Regions from separate parts of the Paenibacillus sp. YAE3 genome, predicted to be linked through region 1. Evidence: riboswitches for the same ligand, from Rfam matches in the RefSeq annotation. Region 1 holds a riboswitch; each other region holds the start of a gene.
The links. Region 1 has a riboswitch for cyclic di-AMP ahead of AC27KL_RS26975 (resuscitation-promoting factor). Riboswitches for the same ligand answer to the same signal wherever they lie in the genome.
Positions count from the first base shown of each region.

Region 1 (4,366 bases):
AAATTCCTCGCGCGTAATCTGAAAAACGGCCAGCCGCTTATGGAACTGCTTGCCGTTGCAATACCCTATGCCTAGCAGGTTACCCATCACCATGCGTCTGCGGGCCGCGTCCGGGTGCACCAGAAGCCCAGCAGCCATCAGATCCTCCATATCGATCAGGCTTTCCGCGCCTTCGTAGGACGTATGCACGCGGGAGAGGGCCTTACGGATCGCTTCCTGCGAAGCGTTCTCCACGCCGATGTCCCCTTTCCGCGTCGCTTCCGACTCCGGAATAAAGGCATGCTTGCATCCGGGAACCTTGCTCGCGATAATTTTTCGAATCCGCTCCCCGGCATGGTCCGGGTCCGTCAATACAATGACTCCCCTGCGTTCCTGGGCCAAGGCAATCCGCTTCAGTACGCGGCCGTTGATCGCCGAACCGCCGGTTTCGATCGTGTCGGCTTCCACCGCCCGCTTCACGGCCACGGTATCGTCCCGTCCTTCCACGACTATGACTTCCTTGATCATGACCTGCTTCTCCCTTTCCTAAAGCTCGTCCGTTCATGCGTCGTAAGTTTTCGGACATCCAAACAACAAAAAGAAGAGGAATGCTCCTCTTCTTTAGCATGACATTTTCATGATCATAATACTATAACATTAGAATGACATTGTAAAACGAAATTAATTCAATTGCGGCTTCACGGGGCCGATGACGTATACTTTCATCCCGGATTTGCGGCCGAAGTTGTTGGCGCGCTTCACGGAGTCATAGTAGAGGTCGATCTTATTGCCCTTAATGGCGCCGCCCGTGTCTTCGGCACGGCGGAAGCCGATGCCTTCGATGTACACCCACCAGCCGAGCGGAATCACGTTCGGATCCACGGCGATGGTGCGGCCTTCCGTGACCCGCGTTCCCGTCGCGGTACGAGTACCGATTCCGGGTTCGCCGGCAGAATAAGCCGTCATCGAGACATGAATCATTTTTTTATATGAGAAATCAACACCGGCTTTGCTTACGCGGTTATTGCTGCTTACGGTTTTTTTCGTTTTGGCGGCTGATGAAGATTTGGCGGTGGAAGAAGATTTAACGGCCGCTGTTTGAACGACGACAGGCGGAGCCGGTTTTTTCTTCGTGCCCACGGCGATGATTTTATCCAGCGTTTTTGCCTGCACTTCCTTGCCCACCATGCGCATGGATACCATTTGGCCGTCATGATATACCTTTTCGATGTGCTGCACCATCACGCCGGGCTTTCCCTGCTGAATGACGCGGTTATCTCCGACCGTCAGGCTGGGATCCGCCGTCTTAATGACGCGGAAAGGCAAATTTTCATGGCGGTCCACGACTTGTTTGTTGACGCGCACGATACGGATATCCGTTTGGCCCGTCACCCGCTCGGTCAGAGCCGGAGTGACTTTATCGTGTTCTTTGAGCGATACGCCGAACTCCTTCAATACGTCGCCAACCGTGTCTTTGGTGGTATACAACTTTTTCGTTGTCCCGTCCACCGTCAATTGAACGGGAGCAGCGCGGTCGATCACCACTTTGTCACCATTCTGGAGCGAACCGCTCAGCGGCATGGAGACTTGATCTTCCGGTTTGAGGCTGATTGCCTGCTCATCCAGCATTTCTTGTAAAACGGATTTGTGAGTCTGAATCTTTTTGACCTGACCGTCTACCACCAGGTACACCTGTTTGCGCGTGGATGAGTTGACCAGCAGCAAAATCATGATGGTGACCGCGATCGTAACGATAGCTGCAGTAGAGATTTGGCGCAAATTCTCATGCTTCCATCGCAATGCGTAAGACATGCTGGAGATTTTTGAATCATGGGTCTCTTCTTGATGGAAAATGCCCACCTTCTCGATCCTCCTTCATAGCCTCGCCATTAGAGTTACGCATGAATGATTTGACGCGGGCTATACTCGATTTTTTACAAGAACACATAAGGAGCATGCGTTCTTGCACCATGAACCTATCTTTTTTTCATGATTTGTCGCCTCCCGTTTTACAACAGTATGACGACGCCTTCTCCATTATTCAAAAACAAAAGAAGCCAGCTAAGAGCTTATGAGGTCTCCTTCGTGGCTTCCCTGGATGTCAGAATGACGGAAAAGTAAATGCACGAAACCCTCTCTTTATGTCGCTTACGGGGTTAGCTGTCGGGTTTGGGCGAAAGAGAGCCGCCCGATCAACGCCAGCCCGCTCATGGCGGACCGCGCCGAATTCACCCCTGAGACCCTGAAAAGAAATCAAATACATCCCGAGCCCGGACCGGTTTAAAAGGACCGTCGCGCTCTATGTATTGGTTCCCCCGCTCTTTCGAGACCGAAAGACTCAGCGAGATTGGTTCACGGAGGCTGCCGCGATGCCGAAAAAGGAAGCGGCTTACAGCAGCCCAAGTTCACTGAAAAGATGATATCCTGTTTTGATGCATGTTGTAAAGCGGGAATCAACAACGTTTATTTGAATATATGGTTAAAAATTTGTAATATTCATGGTTTTTTTGGTTAAAATTCTTTAATGCTTCGTTCATGCTCGTTTTTTCAGCTGTTTTTCTCCCGTTTTCACTTAATTCCAAATCGTTCCAGTGCATTTTGGGTGGTGATTCGGGCAATTTCCTCCACCTCGACCCCCTTAATCTGGGCAGCGGCCTCGGCTACCAAACGAACGTTGGCAGACTCATTTCGCTTGCCCCGGAATGGGTGCGGCGTCAGGTACGGAGAGTCGGTTTCGATCAGCAAACGGTCCATCGGAACCTGCGCAAGCACTTCCTTGGGCTGTCTGGCGTTTTTGAACGTAATCGGCCCTCCGAAGGATAGATGGAACCCCATGTTCAGGCATAACTTGGCCGTTTCCCAGCTGCCGGAGTAGGAGTGCATGACGCCTCCGACCTCGCTGGCCTTTTCCTCCCGCAGGATTTTCACGATATCCTCGTGCGCATCCCGGTTATGGATCACGATCGGCATGCCGAGCTCCCGGGCCAACCCGATTTGCTGGCGCAAAACCCGGTGCTGCACGTCTTTCGGGGAGGTATCCCAATAATAATCGAGCCCGATTTCGCCGATGGCCACGACTTTTTCATGGCTGCATAAAGATGCAATCCATTCGAGATCCCCTTCCTTCATCGTGATCGCATCCTGAGGATGCCAGCCGACGGCGGCGTATATAAAATCATGCGTTTCCGCAAGCTTCATCGTGGACGGAATCGTTTCGCGGTTAAAACCGACGTTGATCATCCGGCTGACGCCGTTTTCCACGGCGCGGCGAATGGTTTCTTCGCGGTCCTCGTCGAACTGCGGCGCGTCCAAATGCGTATGCGTGTCGAATAAATTCATGTCTGGAACTCCCTTCGTGTCATAAAGCATAGATTAATATGGGGCAAATCCGTGAATCACGCTGTCGTTATCGCTTGAAAATGCGGGAAACCGGGTCGGATAGGGAAGAAATAACGTCTTTCATTTTCGCCCCCGGATAATATAAGTGATATTTCCCGCGGTGAATGCCGCTGATGGAGCGGACAATATCCGACACCTCCGATATTTCCCGCAGGCGTTCGTCCCGGTCGAGCAGCAGAATCTGCTTTTGGCTGGATTCGTCTCCCGGCCGAAATACATCGTACGGAAGATCGGTCGGAAAATCAATCTCAAGATCGTATTCGGGATTCAGGCCGACCCGCTCAAAATCGCGGCGGATCTCTTCGATCATTTCCAGATCCACCGATTCCACTTCCACATATTTATACAGCCTGCGATGCATAAAACGGCTGCAAAGCTCGCTCAGCACGGCGTCTTTTTCGTTCGTCCATAGCGAAAACACGGTTTGGATGAGCGCTTCGTCGAGTTTCAAATAATCCTGGACGGTCAGCCGGTCTTCGAAAAGCCCTGGAAGCGGCTCAATCATGAAGCCAAAAACGTAGTTATCCCGGTATAGCTCCTTCGCGCGCCGGAAGATCTGCCGCAAAATGATTTCCGAACTGCGCGTCACCGGATGGAAATAAACCTGCCAATACATCTGGTACCGGGACATCAAGTAATCTTCCACCGCATGCATCCCCGATTCCTTCACGACGATTCTTCCCTGGTACGGACGAAGCATGCGCAGGATCCGGTCGATGTCGATCGTTCCGTAATTGACGCCCGTGTAATAAGCATCCCGCAGCAAATAGTCCATCCGGTCGGCGTCCAGCGGACTCGACACCAGATTGACCACGATCGGGTGCTCGTAATCCTTGGCGATAACCGATGCGACCTTGGCGGGAAAGTCTTCGGCCACCTCGGTCAAAATCGCGTTTACTTCGGTATCCCCGAGAATAATGCGGCGGGTCCAATCCTCATGGTCCATCCGGAACGCCTCTTCGATCGAGTGGGAAAAGGGTCCGTGTCC
Region 1 is NZ_BAAIYF010000022.1:11,111-15,476, reverse strand. Features, by position in the region: gene rnmV (ribonuclease M5) at 1-507, opposite strand, end outside; gene AC27KL_RS26975 (resuscitation-promoting factor) at 661-1,839, opposite strand; cyclic di-AMP (ydaO/yuaA leader) riboswitch at 2,110-2,333, opposite strand; gene AC27KL_RS26970 (TatD family hydrolase) at 2,548-3,318, opposite strand; gene AC27KL_RS26965 (HD domain-containing protein) at 3,386-4,366, opposite strand, start outside.

Region 2 (4,366 bases), on a different contig from region 1:
GATCAGGTGCAGACCTCTCCCCAGCACCATGCCGGCGATGATAAACACGGCAACGTCCGGCAAACGAAGCCAGGATGCCAGCCTTCCGGCCAACATCCCGACGGTAATGATAAAGAGCAGCAGGATTAAAATATGATGAATGATTTCGGTCGTCTGGGTTTCCACGTTAACTTACTCCCATCTAGTCTGCATTGACGGCTTCGCTTTCGAACCGGTCGATGTTGTCGTTCGCGCCGATGATCACCATAATGTCGCCGGCGCGGAGCTGATCCATTGCGGTCGGAGCGACGATCACTTTTCCCTGGCGGTGGATCGCCACGATGCTGCAGCCGAATTTGGCGCGGGTGTTGATTTCGTTTAACGTTTTGCAGTCCAGTTTTTCAGGCACCTTCATTTCGACGATGCTGTATTCCTTGGACAACTCGATGTAGTCGAGCAGGTTCGGCGTCACGAGCTGATGGGCAACCCGGATCCCCATGTCCTTTTCCGGAAAAATGACCCGGTCGACGCCCAGCTTCTCCAGCGCGCGCCCGTGAAGCACCGAAATCGCCTTGGCCACGACCGTGCGCACGCCCAAATCCTTCAGCAAAATCGCGGCCAGGATGCTCATCTGGATATCGTCTCCGATCGCGACGATGCCGCAGTCGAAATTGCGGATCCCGAGCGATTTGAGGACTTCCTCGTCCGTGGCGTCGGCCACGACGGCATGCGTCAAATATTCGCTCATGTCGCTGACGACTTCCTCGTTTTTATCGACCCCGAGCACCTCGTATCCCAAATCGACGAGCTCGAGTGCAAGGCTGGAGCCGAAACGTCCCAGACCGATGACGACAAACTGCTGTGTTTTCATTCTCTCCTGATACTCCTTATTTAATCAATTTCTGTTTTCTTTGAAACTAGCCGATAATGATTTTGCCTTCCGGATGCCGGTACAGCTCTTTGCCTTTTTTCGGGCCAAGTGCGTAAGCCAGGGTCAGCGGCCCAAGCCGTCCCGCAAACATCGTGAGACAGATCAATATTTTGCCGACCAGCGTCAAATGCTGCGTAAGTCCAAGCGAAAGCCCGACCGTCCCGAAAGCCGAAGTCGTTTCATACAAAATGGTCAAAAAGTTGCTGTCCTCCGTCGTCGAAAGCACCATCGACACCCCGACCACCAGAAACAACGCGAGGAAGGTGATCGTCAGCGCCTTAAAGATGCGATCCTGCGCCAGGCGGTAGCGGTAAAGCACGATATCGTCGCGTCCGCGGATCATGGCGATGACCGCGCCGACCAGAATGGTGAAGGTGGTCGTTTTGATCCCGCCTCCGGTGGATCCCGGCGATGCGCCGATAAACATCAGGATGACCATGAAAAATTGGGACGCTTGCCGCATGCTTGCGAGATCCAGCGTGTTGGCCCCCGCGGTCCGCGGCGAAACCGATTGGAAAAACGACGCAAGAATTTTGCCGCCCCAATTCAAGGAACCGAGCGTTTTCGGGTTCGTGAATTCGAAAACGAAAATGACGATCGCCCCGATCAGAATCAGCGCCCCGGTCATGGACAGCACGATTTTCGTATGCAGCGAAAGCTTCCGTTTGTGCCGGTAATCCACCAGGTCCGACATGACAATAAATCCGATCCCGCCCGAAACGATCAAAAACATGACGACGATATTGACGAGCGGATCGTACACATACCCCGTCAGGCTGTTGAAATGGCCGAAAAGGTCGAAGCCCGCGTTGTTGAACATCGATACCCCGTGAAATATCCCGAAGTACACCGCCCGGCCGACCGGCATGTCAAAGGACCAGCGGATGGCGAACAAAACCGCTCCGCAGCCTTCGATCACGAGCGAAAAGATAAGCACCTTCCGGATCAGCCGCACGATGCCCTCCATCGTGTTCTGGTTCATCGCTTCCTGGAGGATCAGGCGGTCGCGCAGCGAAATCTTCCGCTTCAGCACGAGGGAAAACAAGGTGGCCATCGTCATGAAGCCGAGCCCCCCGACCTGAATCAGCAGCATAATAACGACTTGTCCGAAGGTGCTGAAAAACGTTCCCGTATCCTTAACAACCAAACCGGTAACGCAAGTCGCCGAAGTCGCCGTAAACAAAGCATCGATGAACCGGAGCGGCTTGCCCGTCGTGTTCGAAATCGGCAAGGTGAGAAGTATGGCTCCGATCAATATAATGCCGGCGAACCCCAATACAAGAATTTGCGGGGGAGCCAATCGAAACCACCTGATTTTCGCTGTCAACATAGTCACCTCTTTAAAAAAGTCAAAAGAAAAAAAGCATCGGAAATCCAATGCCTTTCGGTTTGGTTCCTGCTGCATAACGCCTACGAGGTTAGCTGACGGATTCGGGCATGCACAGGTTGCCCTATTCGCTATGGATAAAAGCGAAATTCACCCCAAAATAATGGTTCCCCCGTTTTCATATCGAAATTCGGCGTACGGATTATTCATTTGCTTCAAAGATTATAATCCTATTCGTTTTACATCACAAAGCCATTATTCGAATGAATACGTGGGAATACGGCCCGATTGCATCGCAAATCTCATAAAAGTCTGCCTTTCTCTCGCGTTTACAATCACTTTCCACGATTTTCATCATTTTTTCACGGCCAATGAGGGAGAAAACTGGCTTTCGAGGGACATCGTATGCTATGTTTACGTTTATACTAGGTATATATCTTTACAATCCAAACAAAGGGGGCATTTCATGAATCCCGTCGGACAACCGCTGCGGCTCAAAGCCAATTACAAATGGCTGGGCATTTTTGCGGTCATCGGGCTCGTTTTATTCGTCTTGTTCCAGATTCTCCCTTCCACCGCCTCGGAAACGCTGGAGCAGCAAAACACGAAGGTCATCAGCAAGGCGGAGGCCCAACGCGCCGCGGAGGCCTTCATGCAAAACACGCTGCATTTGGAGCCGGACCCGAGCAAGGACGCGGTTATCACGTACCAGTCCAACTCGGATCTATACGGCTATTTGTCGCGGGAAAAGCTGCTGAACGAATACAACAAAACGTTTGAAAAAAGTTATCCCTACGACGTGTTCCGCGTCCGTTTGGCCGAACGCCAAAACGAAGGTTACGCCAATATCGACGTACATATGAATTCGGGCAAGGTCGTCGCTTTTTCCGTTACGCCCCGCTATTCGAATTATGCCGCGGCCATGGCGGACCCGAATAAAACCAAACGCGAAACCAAGCTGAAAATCGTGGAAGGCGGCCTGTCGCTGGAGAAAAAAGAAGAGCTTGCCGCACCTTGGCTGCAGCAAATGGGTTACGACCCGGGCAAGCTGGAGCTGTCGACCAAGGAGAACGAGGCGGGACTCGTATACACCGACCCGAACCGGACGATCGGCCGTTCAAGCCTTCAAGTCAAATTGACGTTCGAGGAAGGGAAAGTTCATTCCTTCGAACAGACCTTTAGCGTGCCCGAAGCGCATGCGGCCTACGTCGAAAAGGAAACGTCCAAAGCCAAATGGCTTACCATCTTAGGCTACGGTCTGCTGACGTTTGTCCTAGGCGTACTGGCCATCGTATACAGCGCGTTGACCCGGGCCCATACGTCGTTCAAGAGGGGCATTTTCCTGAGCGTGTTTTATTTTGCGGTCGCCACGTTCAGCACGTACAACATGCTGCCGGTATTTCAAGGCGAGGGGGTTTCGAATTTCGGCCTTGTCTTCATGCTCGGTTTCCAGACCTTCTTTAACCTGGTGATGGCTGCCCTTTTGTACTTCTCGCTCGTGGGCGGGGACGGTTTATGGCGCAAAGCCGGCATCAATGCCTGGGCCAAAGCCAAAGAACCCGGCTACGGGCCTTACGTGCTGCACAGCATGTACACCGGGTACCTATGGGCGTTTATTCTGATGGGCGTCCAGTCCGTCATTTACATCGTGCTCGACAAAACGATCCACAGCTGGTCGACGACCGATGCCACGCAATCGCCGTACAACATGTTATATCCTTGGCTGCTGCCGATTATGGCGTGGATGGCGGGTATTTCCGAGGAAGCGGTCTACCGCCTGTTCGGCATTCCGATGCTGAAAAAGCTGCTGCGCAGCACGTTTGCCGCCTGCCTGATCACGACGCTGATTTGGGCGCTCGGACACACGCTTTATCCGATTTACCCCGTCATTACGCGTCCGATCGAACTGACGGTCATCGGGCTGCTGTTCAGCTTCATTTTCTTAAAGCACGGCTACATCGCCGCCATGTTCAGCCACGTCGTCTTCGACAGCGTCCTGATGAGCTTCAGCCTGTTCGCGCTGGGCGACGTGCCGGACATCATCGCGGGCATCGTCACGATCGTCATGCCTGCCGTCGTCGCTTATATCGTTTACCTGTACAACCGCAACAAAAAGAAAGAGGAGCCAT
Region 2 is NZ_BAAIYF010000006.1:196,553-200,918, forward strand. Features, by position in the region: gene AC27KL_RS13675 (cation:proton antiporter) at 1-165, opposite strand, end outside; gene AC27KL_RS13680 (potassium channel family protein) at 182-850, opposite strand; gene AC27KL_RS13685 (TrkH family potassium uptake protein) at 897-2,237, opposite strand; cyclic di-AMP (ydaO/yuaA leader) riboswitch at 2,303-2,443, opposite strand; gene AC27KL_RS13690 (CPBP family intramembrane glutamic endopeptidase) at 2,704-4,366, shown strand, end outside.
Region 2: it holds a riboswitch for cyclic di-AMP, as region 1 does, so the genes downstream of both, AC27KL_RS13685 (TrkH family potassium uptake protein) here and AC27KL_RS26975 (resuscitation-promoting factor) in region 1, are expected to answer to the same signal.

Region 3 (4,366 bases), on a different contig from region 1:
GGCGAACGTATGCCAAAGAACCCTGCCCAATGCCAATTCGTCGTGGCCTTGGATTCGATCGTCGGCAAATGGAAGCCGATGATCCTCTATCATTTGCTTCAGGGCCAACCGTTGCGGTTCAATGAGCTAAGAAGATTGCTGCCCGATATCACGCAAAGGATGCTTACGCTCCATCTGCGCGAATTGGAGGAGGAAGAGATCGTTAAACGGGTCGTTTATCCGCAAATACCGCCGAAAGTGGAGTACTCCATCACGGAATACGGCAAAAGCCTGTCTCCGATTTTGGAAGCCTTGCATCAATGGGGATTGGCCCATGTCCAGCGAAAACAGCTCCATAAGGGGAACAATGAACAAACGGAAACGGACTAGCGTTCAACAAGATTGCTTGTCCGTTTTTTTGATGATTCAGGGGGAAAGCAAGCAGCTTAACCAGCATGTATAGACATACCGTCATGCAGTATTTAAAATGGCATAAGCAGTACCTTAAGGGTGTATCAGCAGGATTTTGATTTTTTTGAGAGAGCAGCATGTCCTTATTTTTTCGCGGAGAGGAGCAGGATGAGAACGTACACTTTAGTCGGACCCCAATTATACATCGGAGAATAGGTGGATTTTACTACATATGAAAAACCGCGTTTTTCAAATCGTGATCGTCGTAGTCCTGGTGCTGATCGGCCTTTTTGTCATGAACAGGTCCGTGATCCGCCTGTCGACGCTGATCGGCATTTTATGGCCGCTTTCCATTATAGGCATCGGCTTCATCATTTTTATGGAAAACCGTTCGCCGCAAAGCACGCTGGCATGGTTTTTGATCCTGGCATTTCTTCCGGCGGTAGGGGTGCTGTTGTATTTGCTTTTTGGCAGAAGCCGCTGGAGACGGAAAAAACATCTGCACCGGGCGGAAGAACAGAGAAAGCTGTTCCGGGAGATTTTGGCGGGCAGGCGTTTGAATTTGGCCCCATTGTCGTTGTTAAGTGAGAGGTCGGAATATGTCATCAAGGTCATTGAAAGGTTCGGCGGCGGCCCGGCAGCAACGGAAACCGAAACAAAGCTGTTGACCAACGGCGACGAAACCTTTTCGGAAATTTTGCAAGCCATCGAAAAGGCCGCGCACCATATCCATATCCAGTATTATATTTATCGTTCGGACCGCATCGGCACCGCCATTCGGGACGCGCTGATCCGCAAAGCCGAATCGGGCGTGATCGTTCGTTTTCTTTTTGACGGATTGGGCAGCAACGGGTTGCGTAAACGCTTTTTGCAGCCGATGAAAGATGCCGGCATCGAGGTCGTCGAGTTTGATCCCATTTTTTCGCCTTGGCTTCTTGAAACGGTCAATTACCGTAACCACCGCAAAATCGTCATCGTTGACGGCGTGGTCGGCTTTACCGGCGGGCTGAACGTCGGCGACGAATATCTCGGCCGTTCCAAAAAATTTCCGGTCTGGCGCGACAGCCACTTGAAAATCGAAGGAAAGGCGCTCTATAAACTGCAGGCCATTTTCCTGGAAGACTGGCTGTACGCAACCAGCGGCCAAAACCATTACTCTTGGGACGCTTACATGAACAGGTCGTATTTTCCGGATCAGGGGGTCCCGGCGAATGGGGCCGTTCAGATCGTGGCCAGCGGCCCAAGCTCGGAAGATACAAGCATACGCAACGCGCTGTTGGCCATCATGGCATCGGCAAAAAAATCGATTTGGATCGCCACGCCATATTTTATACCGGATCAGGAAACATTAACATTGCTGCGATTGTCCGCGGCGGCAGGCATCGATGTACGCATTTTGTACCCGGGGAAAAGCGACAGCGTGATCAGCGACCAGGCATCCCAATCCTACTTTACGCCCCTCCTTAAGGCGGGAGCCTCTATATACCATTACAAAGACGGCTTTATTCATGCCAAAATCGTGCTGGTGGATGACGAAATCGCATCGATCGGTACGGCCAACATGGATATCCGCAGCTTTGAGCTGAATTACGAGCTTGCCGCGGTGCTTTACGAATCCGAAACCGTGCTGGACATCAAACGCGATTTTGAGCAGGATTTCAAGGACTCCGTCCGCATCGCTTGGGACTCCTTCCAGAAACGAGGCATTCTGAAACGCATTTCAGAATCGCTGATGAGGCTTATTTCGCCGCTGCTCTAAGCATCGGCCGAAAACAGGCGTGAACCATGGCTACGGCCTGAAAAAAACAGGATGCAGCCGTTGCAAGCGATGCCATGGATTCAATTTGCCCGTTTTCGCGCTACAATATGATTCTTGGCCTCTTTACAGTAAGTATCCAACGGGAGTATGATTTCATTCGTAAATGAACTTGTGACCCTGAATTGTCATTTTCCTTGATCGCTTAATTCTGTATCCAGAAGCGGGGGAACCAACGGGAGGAAGGGAACTTCGTCCCAGGGGTGAATCACTTGATTATGTTCGCAGGTCGAGTGTAGGGATACTTTCAATCCCGAATCCGTCAGCTAACCTCGTAGGCGTTATGAAAGAAGGATTTGTCGTGCGCTTTTGAAAGCCGCGGGAAAGCCCAACTTTCCTGTGGCTTTTTTTGGTGTGCCCAATTGGGCCAAAAGGGGAAACAATAAGGATACTTTCATGGAACTTCAACTTGAACAGTGGCGGTGAATGACACGATGGCAGCGTTAAAAAGGCTCCTCATTGGACGTCCTCTGAAATCTGCGGAATTGGGAGAACAAAAGCTCAACAAAAAGAAGGCACTTGCGATACTTTCCTCGGACGCGTTATCCTCCGTCGCCTACGGTCCCGAGCAAATCCTGCTGGTGCTGATCACGGTCGGCGCATCGGCTTTCTGGTATTCGATTCCGATAGGAATCGGTGTCCTTATTTTATTATCGGCGTTGATTCTGTCGTATCGCCAAATCATTTTCGCTTATCCGCATGGCGGGGGAGCATACGTCGTATCCAAGCAAAATTTGGGGATATATCCTGGATTGGTGGCCGGCGGCTCGCTGTTGGTCGATTACATTTTGACCGTGGCGGTGAGCGTCTCGGCGGGAACGGACGCCATCACGTCGGCATTTCCCGTGCTGCATGAGCATACGGTGGCGATCGCAGTCACGTTTGTTATCCTCATTACGCTCCTGAATCTGAGAGGCGTCACCGAGTCGGCTTCCATCTTGGCGTATCCGGTGTACTTATTCGCGCTGGCGATGTTTATTTTGATCGGCGTCGGGCTGTACCATATCGCGACCGGCCAGGTTGCGCCTAACCTGCATACGCCAGTCGGCACGCCGGTGGCAGGGATCAGCTTGTTTCTGCTGCTAAAAGCTTTTGCATCGGGCAGCTCGGCGCTGACCGGCGTCGAGGCGATATCCAACGCGATACCGAATTTCAAAGATCCGGCCCCTAAAAATGCAGCCAAAACGTTAATGGCCATGGGCATTCTGCTGGCCCTGCTTTTCTCGGGCATCGTGTTCATGGCTTATTATTTGGGGATCTCCCCGAATGCGCAGGAAACGGTCGTATCGCAAATCGCCAAGGAAACCTTCGGGCGCAATTTCATGTATTTTATCATTCAAGGAACCACTGCGTTGATCTTGATCTTGGCGGCGAATACGGGGTATTCCGCTTTTCCGCTGCTGGCGGTGAATCTTGCCAAAGACCGGTTCATTCCCAGAATGTTTACGGTAAGGGGAGACCGCCTCGGATATTCCAACGGCATCATCTTTCTTGGGCTGCTGTCGATCGTGCTGATTATTGCCTTCCACGGGCAAACGGAGCATTTGATTCCGCTGTATGCGGTAGGCGTTTTTATTCCTTTTACGTTGTCGCAGACGGGGATGATCGCGAAATGGGTGCGGGAAAAACCCGCAGGCTGGGTAACGAAACTTATCATCAATGCGATCGGCGCGCTCATCAGCTTCACCGTATCGGTCATGTTTTTCGTGACCAAGTTCCCGCAAATATGGCCGGTGTTAATATTCTTGCCTTTGATCGTTTATTTGTTCCACAGAATCAAGAAGCATTACGAAGCGGTAGGCGAGCAGCTTCGCTTGTCGACCTGCGAACCGGCGGTTCCGATCGAAGGAAACGTCGTCATCCTTCCGGTGTCCGGCATCACGCACGTGGTCGAACATTCGTTGAATTATGCGCAATCCTTATCGGCGGACCAGATCATTGCCGTATACATCCCTTTTGAAAAGGAAGAGGAAATTCGCTTCGAAGAAAAATGGAAGAAGTGGCGGCCGGACGTCCGGCTGGTGACGTTGCCTTCCCCTTACCGGAGCATCATACATCCGCTGAGCAAATTCATCGATATGGTTCATCGAAAGGCCAGCGAGTCCCATTATCAGGTAACGGTCGTCATTCCCCAGTTCATACCGAAGCGGAGCTGGCAAA
Region 3 is NZ_BAAIYF010000007.1:300,731-305,096, reverse strand. Features, by position in the region: gene AC27KL_RS15955 (winged helix-turn-helix transcriptional regulator) at 10-369, shown strand; gene AC27KL_RS15950 (cardiolipin synthase) at 623-2,149, shown strand; cyclic di-AMP (ydaO/yuaA leader) riboswitch at 2,339-2,501, shown strand; gene AC27KL_RS15945 (APC family permease) at 2,641-4,366, shown strand, end outside.
Region 3: it holds a riboswitch for cyclic di-AMP, as region 1 does, so the genes downstream of both, AC27KL_RS15945 (APC family permease) here and AC27KL_RS26975 (resuscitation-promoting factor) in region 1, are expected to answer to the same signal.